2 linked regions of the Methylibium petroleiphilum PM1 genome follow. The protein of the gene in region 2 interacts with the protein of the main gene of each other region in a pairwise test. Links are inferred from orthologs where the notes say so. Each region holds a gene or a part of one and is shown on either strand. Other genes may lie near its edges.

Region 1 (5,541 bases), 2.3 Mb from region 2 along the record:
ACTAGGCGCGTCCAGCATGCGGCGACCGCCAGGTCGGCCTCGGGTGGCATGTCCTTGGCGGCAGGGTCCGGTGTCGGATTCAGGGGCGGGATCCTTCTATCGTCCCCATAGCGTGCAGGGCCGGCGCCGCGCGGCGCGCCAGGGGGCCTTGTGTCAAAATCATTGTGCCCTGGAAGCTCGTGCGAACTGCGCACGACAGGCGGCAGTTGAAGGACCCATGATGGCCAGCGAACTGATCAAACACGTCTCCGATGCGTCGTTCGACGACGACGTGCTCAAGTCCGGTACTCCCGTGCTGGTCGATTACTGGGCCGAGTGGTGCGGCCCGTGCAAGATGATTGCCCCGATCCTCGACGAAGTCGCCAAGGATTACGGCAGCAAGCTGCAGATCGCGAAGATGAACGTCGACGAGAACCGCGACGTGCCGGCGAAGTTCGGTATCCGCGGCATTCCGACGCTGATGCTGTTCAAGGGCGGGCAACTGGCCGCCACCAAGGTCGGCGCCCTGAACAAGTCGCAGTTGACCGCATTCCTCGACGGCCACCTATAATCGCTGCAAACGTGCCGGGGCGAGGCCACCCGCCTGCCCCGAGCACCAGCGAGATTGCCGCCACGCTGCATCCAGCGCGTGGAGCCGGCACCCCCTCCCAGAACACCTGTCCTACCGTCGATCGCATGTCGATCGGCACCGACCGCGAGCGGTCCGGGCCCTATCCAGAGCCTGCGATCGCCCGACTCCGGTGGCGCCCGTTTCCGGGTGGTCACGCTTGCCCCCGAGGTGCGCTTCATGCATCTATCCGAACTCAAAGCCCAGCACATATCCGAACTGATCAAGGTCGCCGAAACCTTGGAGATCGAGAACAGCGCCCGCATGCGCAAGCAGGAGCTGATGTTCGCGATCATGAAGAAGCGCGCCAAGCAGGGCGAGCAGGTGTTCGGCGACGGCGTGCTGGAAGTGCTGCCCGATGGCTTCGGCTTCCTGCGCTCCCCCGAGGCGAGCTACCTCGCGAGCACCGACGACATCTACCTCAGCCCCAGCCAGATCCGCCGCTTCAACCTGCACACCGGCGACATGATCGAAGGCGAGGTGCGCGTCCCCAAGGACGGCGAGCGCTACTTCGCCCTGGTGAAGGTGGACATCGTCAACGGCATCACGCCGGAGGAGAACAAGCAGAAGATCATGTTCGAGAACCTGACGCCCTTGTTCCCCAAGGAGCAGTTCAAGCTCGAACGTGACATCAAGGCCGAGGAGAACATCACCAGCCGCATCGTCGATCTGATCGCCCCGCTGGGCAAGGGCCAGCGGGCGCTGCTGGTGTCGGCCCCGAAGAGTGGCAAGACGGTGATGATGCAGAACCTCGCGCACGCCATCACCGCCAACTACCCAGAAGTGCACCTGATCGTGCTGCTGGTCGACGAGCGGCCCGAGGAAGTGACCGAGATGCAGCGCACGATCCGCGGCGAGGTCATCAGTTCCACCTTCGACGAGCCCGCCGCACGCCACGTGCAGGTGGCCGAGATGGTGATCGAGCGCGCCAAGCGGCTGGTGGAGCTGAAGAAGGACGTGGTGATCCTGCTCGACTCGATCACCCGCCTGGCGCGCGCTTACAACAACGTGCTTCCCTCCTCCGGCAAGGTGCTGACGGGTGGCGTCGATGCCAATGCGCTGCAGCGCCCCAAGCGCTTCTTCGGCGCCGCGCGCAACATCGAGGAAGGCGGTTCGCTGACCATCATCGGCACCGCGCTGGTCGACACCGGCAGCCGCATGGACGAGGTGATCTACGAGGAGTTCAAGGGCACCGGCAACTGCGAGATCCACCTGGATCGCCGCATGGCCGAGAAGCGCGTCTACCCGTCGATCCTGCTGAACAAGTCGGGCACCCGCCGCGAGGAGCTGCTGCTCAAGCCAGAGATCCTGCAGAAGACCTGGATCTTGCGCAAGCTGCTCTATTCGATGGACGAGATCGAGGCGATGGAGTTCATCCTCGACAAGATGAAGGCCACGAAGACCAACCTCGACTTCTTCGACATGATGCGCCGCGGCGGCTGAGCCCCTGGCCTAAGTCGTTGATGCATGGCATAATTTCAGGCTTTCGCCATGGCGGAAAGTGCGTTGTATGGCCGCAGTGGCGACTCAGCGTGGCTCCCGCACCCAGACCCTGCGAGGATTCGAGATGAAAGACGGCATTCACCCCAGCTACCGCGACGTGTGCTTCGTGGACCTCTCCAACGGTTTCAAGTTCGTGACGCGTTCGTGCGCCCAGACCCGCGAAACCGTCAAGATGGACGACGGCCGCGAACTGCCGCTGTTCAAGCTCGAGACCACCAGCGAATCGCATCCGTTCTACACCGGCACCCAGAAGAGCGTCGACTCCCTGGGCGGTCGCGTCGAGAAGTTCCGCAACAAGTTCGCGCACCTCGGCGCCAAGAAGTGACGGCGGTTCGCACACGTGCAAAGGCAGCCTCGGCTGCCTTTTTTGTTGCCGACTCGGGCCCCGGGGCCGGGACTTGCCGGGGCACCGCCACGTTCGGTGCGCCTGCTTTACGTTCGCGGTCGCGGCTTTTGCTGCAAGATGCCGCGTCGCCGCCACCGCCCCTCCTGTCTTGAGCACCCCCACTCCCGCCCTCGTCTCGCAGCGTGCCGTCGAGCGCCTGCCACGCAGCGCGCTGCTGCTGTTCTGTGCCGCCTATGTGCTGCCCGGCCTGTTCGGCCGAGATCCCTGGCGCAATGCCGACATCACCGCCTTCGGCTACATGTTCAGCCTGGCGCAGGGTGGGGCCGACCTGTTGTCGCCCTCGATTGCCGGGCTGCCGGCAGACGGCGCCCTGCTGCCGTATTGGCTCGGTGCATTGGGCATCCACTTGTTCGGCGGTCTGCTCGATCCGGCGCTCGCGGCCCGCCTGCCATTCGCGCTGCTGCTGGTCGGCGTGCTGGTCTTCACCTGGTACGGCACCTACCACCTGGCAAGGACCGACAACGCCCAGCCGCTGCCGTTCGCCTTCGGCGGCGAGGCCAGCCCGGTCGACTACGCACGGGCCATCGCCGACGGCGCCCTGCTGGCCCTGATGGCCACGCTCGGCCTGCTGCAGCTGGGGCACGAAACCACGCCGGAGCTGATGCAGTTGTTCGCGGCAGCGCTGTTCTTCTATGCCATGGCGGCGAGTGTCTCGCGCCGCTGGGCGTCGCGCGGGGCCGTGCTGCTGGCGCTGCCGGTACTGGCCGCCAGCGGCGCGCCGGCCATCGGACTGGGCTACGCGCTGGCCGGCGCTGTCGTCTGCCTGCGGTCGAGCTTTCCGCTGGCCCGGCTGTTCTCGCTCTGGATCGTGGGGGCTGCCGCGCTGGCGTCCACCATCGCGCTGGCGATCGGCGCCTGGAGCTGGCGGCTCGGCACGCCCGACGTCAGCCAGGTGGTGCAGTTGCTGGCCTGGTTCGCCTGGCCGGCCTGGGCGATGGCCGGCTGGACGCTGTGGCGCTGGCGGGGCCACCTGATGCATCGGCACATCGCGGTGCCCGCCACCGCGGCAGCCGTCGCGCTGCTCGCCTGCATCGGCATGGGCGGCTCCGACCGGGCGCTGATGCTGGCCCTCCCGCCGCTGGCCGCGCTGGCCGCGTTCGCCTTGCCGACCCTGCAGCGCAGCGTGTCGGCCGCGATCGACTGGTTCTCGGTCGCGTTCTTCAGCATCGCCGCCATCGCGGTGTGGGTCGTCTACGCCGCATTGCAGACCGGGGTGCCGGCCAAGACCGCCTCCAACGTTGCCCGGCTGGTGCCGGGCTACCAGAGCAGCTTCGCGTGGTTCCCGCTGCTGGCGGCCGTGGCCGGCACCCTGGCGTGGCTGCTGCTGGTGCGCTGGCGCACCGGTCGCCATCGCCCCGTGCTCTGGAAGAGCCTGGTGCTGCCGGCCGGCGGCCTGAGCCTGTGCTGGCTGCTGGCGATGACACTGTTGCTGCCGGTTCTGGACTACGCGCGCAGCGACCGCCCGCTGGTCGAGCGCATCGCCCAGCATGTGCCGAGCGACGCCTGCATCGCCACGGTCGGCCTGCCACGGGCCCAGCTGGCCGCGCTGGAGTACCACGGTGGCTGGCGTGTCGAGACGCACCCGGTCCCGCCGCAGACCGGCTGCGAGTTCCTGCTGACCACGGCGCGCGCGAACGCCGTGACCGAGACGCTGGCGCGGCCCGGCTGGAAGCTGCTGGCGCGCGAGCGCCGACCGACCGATCGCGCCGAGCAGACCGTCGTCTACCGACGCGATCTCGCGAGCGCCGGCCGGTGAGCGGCGCGGGGACCACCGGACGCATCGCGCGCCACGCCACATCGATCCTGGTCGGCCAGGTGGCGGTGATCGGCTACACCGTGGCAGACACGGTGATGACCGGTCGTCACGACAGCACCGATCTGGCCGCGCTGTCGATCGGGGCAGCGGTCTACATCTGCGTCTACATCGCGCTGACCGGCGTGCTCCAGGCGCTGATCCCGGTGGTGGGCCACCATCACGGTGCGGGCGACCACGAAGGCGTCCGCCGCAGTTTCCAGCAGGGCGTGTGGCTGGCGCTGGCGATCGCACTGCCGGGCATGACCGTGCTGCTCTTCCCCGGCCTGGCGCTGAGCTGGGCCCGGACGGATGCGGCGGTGCTCGAGCGCGTGCAGTCCTACCTCGGCTGGCTGGCCTGGTCGCTGCCGGCGGGCCTGCTGTTCCGTGTCTACAGCGGCCTCAACCAGGGCCTGTCGCGGCCGCTGCTGGTCACCTTGCTCCAGCTGATGGCGCTGGGCCTCAAGCTGCCGCTCAACGCCTGGCTGATCTTCGGAGGCGCCGGCGTGCCGGCGCTCGGTGTGGCCGGATGCGCGATCGCCACGCTGATCGTGCAGTGCACGCTGGCCGGCGTGGCCGCGCTGATGCTGATGCGTCATCCGGCCTATCGCGAACTGCAGCTGTTCGCCCGCTGGTCACGGCCGCGCTGGGACGCGCAGCGCGAACTGCTGCGGCTCGGCCTGCCCAGCGGGGCGGCCCTGTTCTTCGAAGTGACCGGCTTCGCGCTGATGGCGGTGTTCATCGCCCGACTGGGCACCACGCCGCTGGCGGGACACCAGATCGCCGCCAACGTGGCGGCGGTGCTGTACATGCTGCCCTTGTCGATCGGCATCGCCACCGGCGCCCAGACTGCGCAAGCCCTCGGCGCCGGCGACCGCACGCAGGCGCGGCGCATCTGGCGGCAGGGCCTGTGGCTCGCGCTGGCGCTGGTGGCGATGCTCGGTGCACTGCTGGCCGGGCTGCGCGGCCCGCTCGCGCGCGCCTACAGCCCGGACCCGGCCGTGCAGGCCGTGGCCACCCAGCTGCTGTTGTTCGTCGCCGCGAGCCAGCTCGCCGACGCCACTCAATGCATTGCCTCCTTCGCGCTGCGCGCCTACCGCATCGCGCTGCTGCCGGCGTTGAGCTATGCGATCGGGCTGTGGGGCATCGGCCTGGCCGGTGGGGCCTGGCTCGCCTTCAGCCCGCCACCGGTCTGGCCGAACGCGCTGGCGGGCCCGGCCGCGTTCTGGCTGG
Region 2 (8,224 bases):
TGCTGGTCGCCGGCTTGGCCTTGTTGAGCGCCTCGATCAGCGCCTGCAGGTTGCCCTTGAGCTTGTCGCCGTCGAACGAGCGGCGGCCCAGCGTCGTGTGGATGATCCCGGCCTTGTCGACGCGGAACTGCACCTGGCCGGCCTTGGCGTTCTTCACTGCGGTGGCCACGTCGGGCGTCACGGTACCGACCTTCGGGTTCGGCATCAGGCCGCGCGGGCCCAGGATCTGGCCCAGCGTACCGACGATCCGCATCGTGTCCGGCGACGCGATCACGACATCGAAGTTCAGGTTGCCGGCCTTGACCTGTTCGGCCAGGTCTTCCATGCCGACCACGTCGGCGCCGGCGGCCTTGGCTTCCTCGGCCTTGGCGCCCTGGGCGAACACCGCCACGCGCTTGGTCTTGCCGGTCCCGTTGGGCAGCACGACGGCGCCGCGGACCACCTGGTCTGACTTCTTCGCATCGATGCCGAGTTGCACGGACACGTCGATCGATTCGTCGAACTTCGCGGTCGCGCAGTCACGCACGATCTTGAAGGCATCGTCGATCGCGTACAGCTTCAGGCTGTCGACCTTGCCCTCGAGGGCCTTCTGGCGTTTGGTGAGCTTGGCCATGTCAGACACCCTCCGTGGTGACGCCCATCGAGCGGGCGGTGCCCGCGATGGTGCGGACCGCAGCGTCCAGGTCGGCCGCCGTCAGGTCCTTGGTCTTGGTCTTGGCGATCTCCTCGAGCTGGGCCCGGGTGATCTTGCCGACCTTGTCGGTGTGCGGCTTGGACGAGCCCTTGTCGAGCTTGATCGCCTTCTTGATCAGCACCGTGGCGGGCGGCGATTTCAGCACGAAGGTGAAGCTCTTGTCCGCGAACGCGGTGATCACCACCGGCAGCACGAGGCCGGGTTCCATCGACTGGGTCTGGGCGTTGAACGCCTTGCAGAACTCCATGATGTTGAGGCCGCGCTGACCCAGCGCGGGACCGATCGGGGGCGACGGATTCGCCTTGCCGGCCGGGATTTGCAGCTTGATGAAGCCGACAATCTTCTTGGCCATGTGTTTCTCCTAGAACCTCCCTCGCGGCCTGCGCTGGAGGTCGAGTGCAAACGCCAGGGACTGGTTACCCGGGCTCCTCACACCGATGTCACGTCACCGGCAGCAACGGATGGCGTCTGGCGCCTGCCTTGCGGCGCGCCGCCCCGCCATCGGGGCTGAATGCATCAGACCTTCTCGACCTCGTGGAAATCCAGTTCCACCGGCGTCGAGCGGCCGAAGATCGTCACCGAGACGCGCACCTTCGACTTGTCGTAGTTGACTTCTTCGATGGCACCGTTGAAGTCGGTGAACGGGCCTTCCTTGACGCGCACCAGTTCGCCCACTTCCCACTCGACCTTGGGGCGCGGCTTCTCGATGCCTTCCTGCATCTGGTGCACGATCTTCATCACCTCGGCCTCGGAAATCGGCGCCGGGCGGTTCTTCGCGCCGCCGACGAAGCCGGTGACTTTGGAGGTGTGCTTCACCAGATGCCAGGACTCATCGTCCATCAGCATCTCGACCAGCACGTAGCCGGGGAAGAAGCGGCGCTCGGTCACGGCCTTCTTGCCGTTCTTCATCTCGACCACTTCCTCGGTCGGGACGAGGATGCGGCCGAACTTGGCCTGCATGCCGGCACGGTCGATGCGTTCGCGCAGGTTGCGTTCGACGGCCTTCTCCATGCCGGAGTAGGCATGCACCACGTACCAGCGCAGCGGGCTGGCGGGTACGGCGTCGGTGGTGGCTGGGGTCTGGACTTCGCTCATGTTCAACCTCGCGCCTTTCAGCGCCTCCAACCCAGGATCAAGTCGTACAGCGCCCACTCCAGGGTCTTGTCGGTCAGCCACAGGAACAGCGCCATCACGAACACGAAGGCGAACACATAGCCCGTCATCTGGATCGCTTCCTTGCGGCTTGGCCACACGACCTTGCGCAGTTCACGGACCGAGTCTCGGCCGAAGCCGGCCAGCGCCTTGCCCGGCTCGGCCGTGAAGAACACGGCCACGCCGGCGACCATCAGTCCCAGCAGCGCGGCCACGCGCAGCCACAGGTCCTGCTTGCCGAGCAGGTAGAACGCGGCGACCGCGGCGACGACCAGCAAGCCCGCGGCGGCGAGCTTGGCCTTGTCAGCGCCGGTGGAAACGGTTTCGACGGTTGGGTTGTTCATCTTGCTTCGGTTCGATCACGAGGGCCGCCCTACAGCAGCAAGGCCCGCGGGGTCCGTGGACTCCCTGCGGGCCGCTGCGCGCCGGCATGTGCGTTCGATTCGATCAGTGCCTGTCGGACTCCGGGCGATGCGTGGCAGGGGCAGAGGGAATCGAACCCCCAACCTTCGGTTTTGGAGACCGACGCTCTGCCAATTGAGCTATACCCCTACGCAACCCTTGAAATGATTACTCGATGATTTTTGCGACGACGCCTGCGCCGACGGTGCGGCCGCCCTCACGGATGGCGAAGCGCAGGCCTTCTTCCATCGCGATCGGGTTGATCAGCTTGACCGTGATGCTCACGTTGTCGCCCGGCATCACCATCTCCTTGTCCTTGGGCAACTCCACCGCGCCCGTCACGTCCGTCGTGCGGAAGTAGAACTGGGGACGGTAGTTGTTGAAGAACGGCGTGTGTCGGCCGCCCTCTTCCTTGCTCAGGACGTAGATCTCGGCGGTGAAGTGGGTGTGCGGCTTGACCGAGCCGGGCTTGCACAGCACCTGGCCGCGCTGCACGTCTTCGCGCTTGGTGCCGCGCAGCAGGATGCCGACGTTGTCGCCCGCCTGACCCTGGTCGAGCAGCTTGCGGAACATCTCGACGCCGGTGCAGGTGGTCTTCTGCGTGGCGCTGATGCCGACGATCTCGATTTCCTCGCCGACCTTGATGATGCCGCGTTCGACACGGCCGGTGACGACGGTGCCGCGCCCGGAGATGGAGAACACGTCTTCCACCGGCATCAGGAAGGCGCCGTCCACCGCACGCTCGGGCGTGGGGATGTAGCTGTCGAGGGCTTCGGCCAGCTTCATGATGGCTTGTTCGCCGAGTTCGCCCTTGTCGCCTTCGAGGGCGAGCTTGGCCGAGCCGTGGACGATGGGGGTGGCGTCACCGGGGAACTCGTACTTGTCGAGCAGTTCGCGCACTTCCATCTCCACCAGCTCGAGGAGCTCGGCGTCGTCGACCATGTCGCACTTGTTCAGGAAGACGATGATGTAGGGCACGCCGACCTGACGGGCCAGCAGGATGTGCTCGCGGGTCTGGGGCATCGGGCCGTCGGCGGCCGAGCACACGAGGATGGCGCCGTCCATCTGCGCCGCACCCGTGATCATGTTCTTCACGTAGTCGGCGTGTCCGGGGCAGTCAACGTGCGCGTAGTGCCGGTTGGCGGTCTCGTACTCAACGTGCGCCGTGTTGATCGTGATGCCGCGCGCCTTCTCTTCGGGCGCCGCGTCGATCTGGTCGTACGCCTTGGCCTCACCACCGAACTTCGACGACAGAATCGTCGTGATCGCCGCCGTCAGCGTCGTCTTCCCGTGGTCCACGTGCCCAATCGTCCCAACGTTCACGTGCGGCTTGGTCCGCTCGAATTTGCTCTTGGCCATCTCGATCTCCTGAAGGTCGCGGGTGACAGTTGCTTGAGAGTGCGTGCGAAGGTGGTGCCCATGGCGCGGATCGAACGCGCGACCTCTCCCTTACCAAGGGAGTGCTCTACCACTGAGCCACATGGGCATCGATACTGGTCTGCGCCCGGCTCGACAGAACCAAGGCACACATCACTACCGACCGCCGAACCTTCCCATCGCCAGAAGGCCCGCAAACCCGTGGAACTGTGGAGCGGGAGACGGGAATCGAACCCGCGTCATTAGCTTGGAAGGCTAGGGTTCTACCATTGAACTACTCCCGCCCTGGGAGTCACTGCCCGGACCGGCACAGCCAGCACATCACACGGTTTTGCGGCCCCGAAAGACCACGGCACTCTCAAACGAAAAACGATTCGCCCTGGTGGAGGAGGCTGGATTCGAACCAGCGTAGGCGTAAGCCAACAGATTTACAGTCTGCCCCCTTTAGCCACTCGGGCACCCCTCCGGGACGAGCCCGCGACTATATCACGGCGCCTTCGGCGGACAAGCATCATCCCCCGGCCCCGCGCCGGATTCAGGCGCCCAGCGACCAGTCGAGCGGCCGGCCGGCGCGCGCCAGGAAGTCGGCCGAGGCCGAGAAATGCCCACAGCCGATAAAGGGCAGCGGCGGCCGGCGCGCCGACAGCGGCGACGGGTGGTTGGCCTGCCAGATGCGGTGCGGCCCGCCACCGGCGGCCACGACGGCCGCCTTGGCCTGGGCGTGCGCGCCCCACAGCAGGAAAGCCACCGGCTGAGGCTGCCGCGCGACTGCCGCGATCAGCGAGTCAGTGAGCACTTCCCATCCGAATTTCGCATGACTGCCGGGCAGGCCATCCTCGACGCTCAGGCTGGTGTTGAGCAGCAGGACGCCGCGCCGCGCCCAGGCGAGCAGGCTGCCCGAGGCCGGCATCGGTTGACCGAGGTCGCGCTGCAGTTCCGCGAAGATATTGCGCAGGCTGGGCGGAGGGCGCACCCCGGTGGGCACCGAGAACGCCAGCCCCTCGGCCTGGCCGGGGCCGTGGTACGGGTCCTGGCCCAGGATGACGGCACGCACCGAGTCCAGCGGCGTCAGTTGCAGCGCCCGCAGCGGCTGCGGCGGGTAGACGGTTGCGCCGGCCGCGCGGCGCGCGGCGAGCCGCTCCATTAGTCTCTGCCCGGCGACCGAGCCGCGGAAGGCGCCGACCACCGGCCGCCAGCCGGCGTCGAGGGCCTCGTCGTCCAGCGCGCTATCGGCGGCGGTCACGCGCCTCAGCCGAACAGCGCGGCCAGCGCCAAGCCGGGATCGGGCGCGCGCATGAAGGCTTCGCCGACCAGGAAGGCGTGCACCTGGGCCTCGCGCATGCGCCGCACGTCGGCCGGAGCGAGGATGCCGCTCTCGGTCACCAGCAGGCGGTCCGGCGGCACGCGCGGCAACAGGCCCAGCGTGGTGTCGAGCGTGACCTCGAAGGTCCGCAGGTTGCGGTTGTTGATGCCGACCAGCGGAGTCTTCAGCCGCAGCGCGCGGTCGAGTTCGGCGCCGTCGTGCACCTCGACCAGCACCGCCAGGCCGATCGCCTGCGCCACCGCTTCCAGGTCGGCCATCTGGGCGTCGGCCAGGCAGGCGGCGATCAGCAGGATGCAGTCGGCACCCATCTCGCGCGCCTCGAACACCTGGTAGTCGTCGACCATGAAGTCCTTGCGCAGCACCGGCAGCGGGCAGGCGGCGCGGGCGGCCAACAGGTAGTCGACCGAGCCCTGGAAGAAGCGCTCGTCGGTCAGCACCGACAGGCAGGCCGCGCCGTGGCGGGCGTAGCTCTCGGCGATCGCCGCCGGCACGAAGTGCTCGCGCAGCACGCCCTTGCTCGGGCTGGCCTTCTTGACCTCGGCGATCACCGCCGGCCGGCCGGCCGCGACGCACCCGCGCAGCGCGCCGGTGAAGTCGCGCAGGTCGGCGCGCCGTTCGGCCGACTCTGCGTCGGCGCGCAGCGAGGCAAGGGAGCGCCGCTTGCGCGCGGCCACGATCTCGTCCCGCTTGACCGCGACGATCTTCTGCAGGATGTCTTCGCCGCTCACGCCGCCCCCTTGAGCCGGCGCGTCGTCGCGACGAACCGCTCGAGCGTCTTCGCCGCCGCACCCGAGGCCACCGCCTCGCGCGCCTGGCGCACACCCTCGCCGATCGATGGCGCGACGTCGGCGGCGTACAGCGCCGCGCCGGCGTTGAGCAGCACGATGTCGCGCACCGGCCCTGCCTCGTCGGCGAGCGCGCGGCGGATGCAGCCGACCGACTCGTCCTTGCTCGCCACCTTCAACCCCCGGGTGTCGTAGACCGGCAGGCCGAAGTCGCTCGGATGCACCGTGTACTCGCGCACCTCGCCGTCCTTCAGCTCGCCGATCAGCGTCTCGCCGGACAGCGAGATCTCGTCCATGCCGTTCATGCCGTAGACCACCAGCACGTGGCGCGAGCCCAGGCGCTGCAGCACGCGCACCTGGATGCCGACCAAGTCGGGGTGGAACACGCCCATCAGCTGGTTCGGCGCGCCCGCCGGGTTGGTGAGCGGCCCGAGGATGTTGAAGATCGTGCGCACACCGAGTTCCTTGCGCACCGGGCCGGCGTGCTTCATCGCCGGGTGGTGGTTGGGCGCGAACATGAACCCGATGCCCGACTCGGCCAGGCACTCGGCCACCTGCGCCGGCGCGAGGTCGATGCTGGCGCCCAGCGCCTCGAGCACGTCGGCGCTGCCCGAGGTGGAGGACACGCTGCGCCCACCGTGCTTGGCCACGCGCGCGCCGGCTGCCGCCGCGACGAACATCGCGGTGGTCGAGATGTTGAAGGTGTGGGCGGCGTCGCCGCCGGTGCCGCACAGGTCGACCAGGTGCTCGGTGTCGGCCACCGGCACCGGCGTCGCGAACTCGCGCATCACGGTGGCCGCAGCGGCGATCTCGCCGATGCTCTCCTTCTTGACGCGCAGGCCCACCGCCAGCGCGGCGATCATCACCGGCGACATCTCGCCGCTCATGATGCGTCGCATCAGGTGCAGCATCTCGTCGTGGAAGATCTCGCGGTGCTCGATCGTGCGCTGAAGGGCGGCGGTGTCCGTGATCATCTAGCGAGCTCCTTCGAGGAAGTTCTTCAGCATCGCGTGGCCATGCTCGGTCAGGATGGACTCGGGGTGGAACTGCACTCCCTCGATCGGCAGCGAGCGGTGGCGCACGCCCATGATCTCGCCGTCCGGCGTGGTCGCGCTCACCGCCAGCTCGGCCGGTAGCGTCGCGCGCTCGATCGCCAGCGAGTGGTAGCGGATCACGTTGAAGCGCTCGGGCAGGTTCGCGAACACACCGTGCCGGTCGGTCGTGATCTCGCTCGCCTTGCCGTGCATCTGCACCTGGGCGCGCACGATGCGTCCGCCCAGCGCCGCGCCGATCGCCTGGTGACCCAGGCACACGCCCAGGATCGGCAGCCTGCCGGCGAAGTGGCGGATCGATTCGACACAGATGCCGGCCTCGGCCGGCGAGCAGGGGCCGGGCGAGAGCACCAGGCGATCGGGCCGCAGCGCCTCGATCTCGGTCAGCGTGATCTCGTCGTTTCGGAACACCTTCACCTCCTCGCCGAGCTCGGCGAAGTACTGCACCAGGTTGAAGGTGAAGCTGTCGTAGTTGTCGATCATCAGGAGCATGTCAGAAGCCCTCCTCGACCAGCTCCGCCGCGCGCAGTACGGCGCGCGCCTTGTGCTCGGTTTCCTTCCACTCCAGCTCGGGCACCGAGTCGGCCACGATGCCGGCCGCCGCCTGCACGTAGAGCACGTTGTCCTTGACGATGCCGGTGCGGATCGCGATCGCGACGTCCATGTCGCCAGCGAAGCTCAGGTAGCCGCAGGCGCCGCCGTAGATGCCGCGCTGCACCGGTTCGAGCTCGTCGATGATCTCCATCGCGCGGATCTTCGGCGCGCCGCTCAACGTGCCGGCCGGGAAGGTCGCGCGCAGCACGTCCATGTTGGTCGTGCCCGGCTTCAGCAGGCCCTCGACGTTGCTGACGATGTGCATCACGTGCGAGTAGCGCTCGACCGCGAAGGCTTCGGTCACCTTGACCGAGCCGGTCTGCGCGATGCGGCCGATGTCGTTGCGCGCCAGGTCGATCAGCATCAGGTGCTCGGCGCGCTCCTTCGGGTCAGCCAGCAGCTCGGCCTCGACCGCGAGGTCGCGCTCGGGCGTCGCGCCACGCGGTCGGGTGCCAGCTAGCGGGCGGATCGTGACCTTCTGGCCCTCGGGCACCTGCTCGTGGCGCACCAGGATCTCGGGCGAGGCGCCGACGATCTGGAAGTCGCCCATGTCATAGAAGTACATGTACGGCGACGGGTTCATCGAGCGCAGCGCACGGTACAGCGACAGCGGACTCTCGGTGTAGCGCTTGCGCAGGCGCTGGCCGAACACGATCTGCATGCAGTCGCCGGCTGCGATGTACTCCTTGCAGCGCAGCACCGCGGCCTCGTAGTCGGCGCGCGCGAACTCGCGCTCCACCGCGTGCGAGGGGCCGCGCTTCACGGCCGGCGCGGTCACGCTGTAGCGCAGTCGGTCATTCAGCTCGGCCAGCCGCTTCTTGCCGCGGAAGTAGGCCTCGGGCTG

Evidence for each region. The genes of interacting proteins can lie anywhere in the genome.
Region 1: the proteins of nusG (region 2) and rho interact in binary tests that used the Escherichia coli proteins (3 or more experiments, as listed by UniProt). The link is inferred for Methylibium petroleiphilum PM1 from one-to-one orthologs.

The regions. Positions count from the first base shown.
Region 1 is NC_008825.1:1,376,964-1,382,504, reverse strand. The notes cover bases 1-2,918. They hold rho (transcription termination factor Rho), read left to right. Parts: upstream 1-787; coding sequence 788-2,050; downstream 2,051-2,918. Other genes in these bases: MPE_RS06435 (hypothetical protein), read left to right, coding at 2,605-2,918; MPE_RS06440 (type B 50S ribosomal protein L31), read left to right, coding at 2,175-2,435; trxA (thioredoxin TrxA), read left to right, coding at 221-550; MPE_RS06455 (PD-(D/E)XK nuclease family protein), read right to left, coding at 1-50. Also shown: more of MPE_RS06435, read left to right, coding at 2,919-4,272; MPE_RS06430 (MATE family efflux transporter), read left to right, coding at 4,269-5,541. UniProt on the Escherichia coli protein: Facilitates transcription termination by a mechanism that involves Rho binding to the nascent RNA, activation of Rho's RNA-dependent ATPase activity, and release of the mRNA from the DNA template.
Region 2 is NC_008825.1:3,664,956-3,673,179, forward strand. What follows is about bases 1-2,977. They hold nusG (transcription termination/antitermination protein NusG), read right to left. Parts: upstream 1,790-2,977; coding sequence 1,211-1,789; downstream 1-1,210. Other genes in these bases: rplA (50S ribosomal protein L1), read right to left, coding at 1-613; rplK (50S ribosomal protein L11), read right to left, coding at 615-1,046; secE (preprotein translocase subunit SecE), read right to left, coding at 1,807-2,190; tuf (elongation factor Tu), read right to left, coding at 2,417-2,977. Outside these bases: more of tuf, read right to left, coding at 2,978-3,607; MPE_RS17495 (uracil-DNA glycosylase), read right to left, coding at 4,161-4,868; indole-3-glycerol phosphate synthase TrpC, read right to left, coding at 4,874-5,677; trpD (anthranilate phosphoribosyltransferase), read right to left, coding at 5,674-6,708; MPE_RS17510 (anthranilate synthase component II), read right to left, coding at 6,709-7,278; trpE (anthranilate synthase component I), read right to left, coding at 7,280-8,224. UniProt on the Escherichia coli protein: Part of the processive rRNA transcription and antitermination complex (rrnTAC). The complex forms an RNA-chaperone ring around the RNA exit tunnel of RNA polymerase (RNAP).